Streptacidiphilus albus JL83: one gene and its partner. The protein of the gene in region 1 interacts with the protein of each later gene in a pairwise test. Links are inferred from orthologs where the notes say so. Each region holds a gene or a part of one and is shown on either strand. Other genes may lie near its edges.

Evidence for each region.
Region 2: the proteins of BS75_RS29940 (region 1) and panC interact in binary tests that used the Escherichia coli proteins (3 or more experiments, as listed by UniProt). The link is inferred for Streptacidiphilus albus JL83 from one-to-one orthologs.

The regions. Positions count from the first base shown.
Region 1 is NZ_JQML01000001.1:6,813,380-6,816,559, reverse strand. What follows is about bases 249-3,117. They hold BS75_RS29940 (NUDIX hydrolase), read left to right. Parts: upstream 249-1,335; coding sequence 1,336-1,899; downstream 1,900-3,117. Other genes in these bases: BS75_RS29935 (3-hydroxyacyl-CoA dehydrogenase family protein), read left to right, coding at 2,229-3,117; BS75_RS29945 (class I SAM-dependent methyltransferase), read left to right, coding at 437-1,276; BS75_RS29950 (acetamidase/formamidase family protein), read left to right, coding at 249-429. In the rest of the region: more of BS75_RS29950, read left to right, coding at 1-248; more of BS75_RS29935, read left to right, coding at 3,118-3,180.
Region 2 is NZ_JQML01000001.1:4,290,072-4,293,373, reverse strand. Bases 58-3,048 are described here. They hold panC (pantoate--beta-alanine ligase), read left to right. Parts: upstream 58-1,124; coding sequence 1,125-1,973; downstream 1,974-3,048. Other genes in these bases: BS75_RS18455 (L-aspartate oxidase), read left to right, coding at 2,515-3,048; panD (aspartate 1-decarboxylase), read left to right, coding at 2,027-2,518; BS75_RS18470 (Rossmann-like and DUF2520 domain-containing protein), read left to right, coding at 223-1,128; BS75_RS18475 (lysophospholipid acyltransferase family protein), read left to right, coding at 58-111. In the rest of the region: more of BS75_RS18475, read left to right, coding at 1-57; more of BS75_RS18455, read left to right, coding at 3,049-3,302. UniProt on the Escherichia coli protein: Catalyzes the condensation of pantoate with beta-alanine in an ATP-dependent reaction via a pantoyl-adenylate intermediate.

The DNA of each region.
Region 1 (3,180 bases):
GCCGGCGGGCTGGTCAGCCTCGGCGACGGGCACGCCCGCCAGGGCGAGGGCGAGACCTGCGGGGTGGCGGTGGAGTGCGCCATGAACACGGTGGTGGTCGTGGAGCTGCTGAAGGGCGTGGCCACCCCCTGGCCCCGGCTGGAGTCCGACACCCACCTGATCTCCACCGGCTCCGCCCGGCCGCTGGAGGACGCCTTCCGGATCGCCCAACTCGACCTGGTCCAGTGGCTGGTGCGGGACTACGGCTTCTCCGCCATGGACGCCTACCAGTTCCTCTCGCAGGCGGTGGAGTCCCCGCTCGCCAATGTCTGCGACACCAACTACACCGCCGTCGCCAAGGTCCGCAAGGACTGGCTGCCGGCCCCGGTGGCCCCGGTCCACGGCGGCCTGCACGACCACCTGAGGGAGTTCGCCGCCACCCTGCGATGATCGCCCCATGACGACCACCTGGGATGCGAGCACCTTCGACGCCTTCGAGCGGCGCGGCTGGACCGGACTGGACGCGGCCTACGCCGACGGCTTCGCGCGAATGACCGCGCACACCGTCGCCCCGCTGCTGGACGCCGCCGGCGTCGGCGCCGGGAGCCGAGTGCTGGACGTCGGCACCGGCCCCGGCACGGTCGCCGCCGCCGCGCTCGCCCGCGGCGCCCGGGTGACGGCGGTGGACGCCTCGCCGGGCATGGCCGCCCGTGCGGCGGCGGCCTGCCCCGGCGCCGAGGTGCTCACCGCCGTGCTGCCCGAACTCCCGCTCCCCGACGCCGCCTTCGACGCGGTGGTGGGCAACTTCGTGATCAACCACCTGGGCGACCCGGAGGCCGGGCTGGCCGAGCTGCGCCGGGTGCTGCGCCCCGGCGGACGGCTGGCGCTCACCTGCTGGGAGAGCAGCGACATGCGGGCCACCGCGGTCTTCGGCGAGTCGGTCGAGGCGGCCGGGGTCCCCGTTCCCGAGGACCTGCCCGCGCGCGGGCCGTTCCTGGCCGGGTTCGCCGACCGGGCCCCGGCCTTCGCCGAACTGCTGGACCGGGCCGGGCTGGTGGACACCGGCGCCCGGCGCGTCAAGTGGACCCACCGGGTCGATCCGGACGCCTGGTGGGCCTCGGTGGTGGGCGGCACCCCGATCACCGGCTCGCTGGTCGCCCGGCTGGCCCCGGCGGACGCCGCCAGGATCAAGCGCCACTACGACCTCGCGGTGGCGCACTACGCGGAGCCGGGGAGTACTACGGTGGCGCTCCCCGCCGTCGCCGTCCTCGCGGCCGGAACGCGGCCGAACACATGACCGACCAGGTGACAGGGACAGGCCATGACAGTGACAGCGGCATATGCTTGGATGACGCCATGAGCACTCCGGGTGCCCCTCAACCGCTGAGCGCGGACGAGCTGTTGGACATTGTCGACGCGCACGACCGCGTCACCGGCCAGGCCACGCGCGGCGAGGCGACCGCCCGTCGGCTGCGGCACCGCTGCACCTTCATCCTCGCCCGCGACCCCGACGACCGGATCTTCGTCCACCGGCGGACCGCGGCGAAGCTGGTCTTCCCCTCGATGTACGACATGTTCGTCGGCGGCGTGGTCGGCGCGGGCGAGTCCTACGACGACGCCGCCAAGCGCGAGGCCGAGGAGGAGCTGGGCGTCTCCGGCCTCACCGTCGCCCCGCTCTTCCGCTTCCTCTACGAGTCCCCGCAGCACACCTGGTGGTCCGCCGTCTACGAGACGCGCACCCCGGTCGCGGTCCGGCCGCAGGCCGAGGAGGTCGCCTGGCACGCCTTCCTGACCGAGGAGGAGCTCGCCGCCCGGCTGCCGGCCCCGGCCGCCGAGGGCGCGGCCTGGCCCTGGGTGCCCGACGGCCTCGCCGCCTGGCACCGGCTCACCCTCTGGCGGGCCACCCCGACCCGGCGCTGACCGCGCCGGTCCGCCGCAGCTCCGGCGCCGAGCCCTCCCCCGGGCCCGGCGCCGTCTCCGTCGTCGGCGCTCCTGCCGGGCACCGGTGCTCTTTCCAGGTGCGGGTGCTGCAGGTACAGTGTCCGCACCACCCCCGTTGGCGTCGGGAGCCGCAGCAACGGGTGGGTCGGTTCACTTCATCCGTGCGTGCCCTCACTCTTTCGGCCGCCGGCGTTCTCGTTCTTCTTCCACACGGTGACCTCAGTCGCATCGTGCTTCCCTCATTCCCAGCCGCGCGGCGCCGGAGCGGACCGGCCGTACGCGTGGCGAGCTCCCCGAGGAGACACGCCATGAGCGAGCCCAGCAGCAGCATCCCCGCCCCCTTCCCCGTCGTGGCCGTCGTCGGCCTGGGCACCATGGGCGCGGGCATCGCCGAGATCACCGCCCGGAGCGGCCGCCGGGTGATCGGCATCGAACGGGACGACGCCGCCGCCCGGGCCGCGCTGCGCCGGATCGAGGAGTCCACCGCCCACTCGGTCGAACGCGGCCGGATCAGCACCGGGGAGCGCGCCGCGCTGCTCGCCAACCTGACCGTCACCGCCGACCTCACCGCCGCCGCCGAGGCGCGGCTGGTGATCGAGGAGGTGCCGGAGCAGTTGGAGCTCAAGCGCTCGCTCTTCGCCGAGCTCGACCGGATCTGCCCGCCGGAGACGGTGCTGGCGACCGGCACCACCGCGCTCTCGGTGACCCGGATCGCGGCGGCGACCCAGCGTCCGGAGCGGGTGCTGGGGCTGCACTTCTTCAACCCCGCGCCGGTGATGCAGCTGGTCGAGGTGGTGCGGACGGTGCTGACCGGCGGCGAGGCCGCGGAGACGGCGGCGGAGTTCGCCCGGAGCCTGGGCAAGTCCCCGGTCTCGGCCGGCGACCGGGCCGGGTTCATCGTCAACGGGCTGCTGTTCGCCTACCTCAACCAGGCGGCGGCGATGGTCGAGTCCCGCTACGCGACCCGCGAGGACGTGGACGCGGCGATGCGGCTGGGCTGCGGGCTGCCGATGGGGCCGCTGGCACTGCTGGACCTGATCGGGATCGACACCGCGAAGACCGTGCTGGAGGCGATGTACGAGCAGTCGCACGACCGGCTGCACGCGCCCGCGCCGATCCTGGGCCAGCTGGCCTCGGCCGGACTGCTGGGCCGGAAGAGCGGACGCGGCTTCTACAGCTACGCCGCCCCCGGCTCCGCCGAGGTGGTGCCGGACGGCATCCGGGACGCCGCCGCGCGTCCGGCCGGCCGGGACGTGCGCA
Region 2 (3,302 bases), 2.5 Mb from region 1 along the record:
CCCGCCCGGCGCGCGGTCACCGAGGAGATCATGGAAGCCATCCAGAAGCTCTCGCAGCAGGAGCTCGCCAACGTCTACAACGAGGGCCAGGTCACAGCCGAGTCCTCGTGACCCGCCGTAGGATGGCCGCGTACGTCCGGTACCCGTAGAGGACTGGAACGGAGAAGGAGCCTTGACGTGAGCACAGGCGAGTTCGGGCTGCCCGGCGGTCTGTTCGACGACATTCCCGGGGACCCCGGCGCCCCCGACAACCGGCCCGCACGGCTCGCCGTCGGCGTGGTCGGCACCGGCCGGGTCGGCCCCGCGCTCGGCGCGGCGCTGCAGCTGGCCGGACACCGGGTGGTGGCCGCCTCCGGGGTCTCGACGGCCTCGCGGCGGCGCGCCGAGACGCTGCTGCCGGGAGTCCGGCTGGTCACCCCGCCGCAGGTGATGGCCGCCGCCGACCTGGTGCTGCTGACCGTCCCCGACGACGCGCTGGCCGAGCTGGTGGCCGGACTGGCCGCGACCGGCGCGGTGCGGCCCGGGCAGATGCTGGTGCACACCTCCGGGGCGCACGGCGTGGCGGTGCTCGAACCCGCCACCCGGGTCGGCGCGCTGCCGCTGGCGCTGCACCCGGCGATGACCTTCACCGGCACCGCCGTGGACGTGGCCAGGCTGGCCGGCTGCCCGTTCGGGGTGACCTCCCCGGAGCAGCTGCGCCCGGTCGCCGAGGCGCTGGTGGTGGAGATGGGCGGCGAGCCCGAATGGGTGCCGGAGGCGGTCCGCCCGCTCTACCACACGGCCCTCGCCCACGGCTCGAACCACCTGGTCACCCTGGTGGCACAGGCCATGGAGATCCTCTCCGACGCGGGCGTGGCCGAACCCGGCCGGATGCTCGGCCCGCTGCTGGGCGCGGCCCTGGACAATGCCCTGCGCAGCGGCGACGCGGCGCTGACCGGACCGGTCGCCCGGGGCGACGCGGGCACGGTGCGGACCCATGTCGCGCAGCTGCGGGCGACCTCGCCGCAGATCCTGGAGAGCTACCGCGCCATGGCGCGCGCCACCGCCGACCGGGCGCTGGCCAACGGAATGCTGAAGGCGGAGGCCGCCGAGGTCCTGCTGGACGTGCTGGCGGAGGAGAACGGATGAGCACGGCACTGGTGAGCACGGCGGCGGCACTGGCGGAGGCGGCCGAGGCCCGCTCCGGCCTCCGCGCCGTGGTGATGACCATGGGCGCGCTGCACGAGGGCCACGCCTCGCTGGTCCGCGCCGCCCGCGCGCGCGTCGGCGCGGCCGGGACGGTGGTGGTGACCGTCTTCGTCAACCCGCTGCAGTTCGGCGCCGGCGAGGACCTGGACCGCTACCCGCGCACCCTGGACGCCGACCTCGCGCTCGCCGCGGAGGCCGGCGCCGACCTGGTCTTCGCCCCCGCCGTGGACGAGGTCTACCCCGGCGGCGAGCCGCAGGTCCGGATCGCGGCCGGCCCGATGGGCGAGGGCTACGAGGGCGCCGCCCGCCCCGGGCACTTCGACGGAATGCTGACCGTCGTCGCCAAGCTGCTCCACCTCACCGGTCCCGACGTGGCCTGCTTCGGCGAGAAGGACGGCCAGCAGTTGGCACTGGTCCGGCGGATGGTCCGGGACCTGAACTTCCCGGTGGAGATCCTCGGCGTGGAGACCGTCCGCGAGGCCGACGGGCTGGCGCTGTCCAGTCGCAACCGCTTCCTCTCGGCCGAGGACCGGACCGGGGCGCTGGCGCTCTCCCGGGCGCTGTTCGCCGGCCGGGACGCCGTCCCGGCCGGTCCGGCGGCGGTCCGCGCGGCGGCCGGAGCGGTGCTGGCCGGGTCCGGGCTCGCCCCGGACTACCTCGGCCTGATCGACCCGGTCGACTTCACCGAGGTCGACCGCGAGGACTTCCGCGGCGAGGCGCTGCTCGCGCTCGCCGCCAAGGTCGGCCGGACCCGGCTGATCGACAACGTCCGCATCGGCTTCTGACCCTCGTCTCGTCCTGAACCACCAGGCATGCACTTCACCAAGGAGGCGTGACCATGCTTCGCACCATGCTCAAGTCCAAGATCCACCGGGCCACCGTCACCCAGGCCGACCTGCACTACGTCGGCTCGGTGACGATCGACCAGGACCTGCTGGACGCCGCCGACCTGCTCCCCGGCGAGCTGGTCCACATCGTCGACATCGACAACGGCAACCGGCTGGAGACCTACACCATCGCCGGGGCGCGCGGCACCGGCATCATCGGCATCAACGGTGCCGCCGCCCGGCTGGTCCACCCGGGCGACCTGGTGATCATCATCGGCTACGGCCAGATGGGCGACGCCGAGGCGCGGGTGCACCAGCCCCGGGTGCTGTTCGTCGACGCCGACAACCGGATCACCCACCTCGGCGGCGACGCGGCCGAGGCACCGGCCGGCAGCGGGCTGGTCCGCGGCGATGCGGATGCGCGTGCGATTCCGGCGCAGGCGTACGGTGACGTCGACGGCGCAGCCACCGGCGCGCCCACGCACGCACGGAGTGACGCATGACCCCAGTGACCCGTCTCACCGCCCCGGCCCCCGGCTGGACCGTCCGCACCGATGTGGTCGTGGTCGGTTCGGGCGTGGCCGGACTCACCACCGCGCTGCGGCTGCGCGCCTCCGGGCTGCGGGTGCTGGTGGTGACCAAGGCGATGCTGGACGACGGCTCGACCCGCTGGGCGCAGGGCGGCATCGCCGCCGCGCTCGGCGAGGGCGACACCCCCGAGCAGCACCTCAGCGACACCCTGGTGGCCGGCGCGGGCCTGTGCGACGAGGAGGCGGTCCGGGTCCTGGTCACCGAGGGCCCGGACGCCGTCCGCCGGCTGATCGCCGCCGGGGCGGCCTTCGACCAGGACGCCGAGGGCGAGATCCTGCTGACCCGCGAGGGCGGCCACCACCGCAGCCGGATCGCCCACGCCGGCGGCGACGCCACCGGCGCGGAGATCTCCCGGGCGCTGGTCGAGGCGGTCCGCGCGGACGACAACGTGGTGCTGGTCGAGCACGCCCTGGTGCTGGACCTGCTCACCGACGCCGAGGGCCGCACCGCCGGGCTGACCCTCCACGTGATGGGGGAGGGGCAGCGGGACGGCGTCGGCGCGGTCCACGCCCGGGCCGTGGTGCTGGCCACCGGCGGCATGGGCCAGGTCTACTCGGCCACCACCAACCCCGCCGTCTCCACCGGCGACGGCGTCGCGCTGGCGCTGCGGGCCGGGGCCGAGGTCACCGACCTGGAGTTCGTCCAGTTCCACCCGACCGTGCTCTGGCTCGGCCCCGACGCGGAGGGCCAGCAGCC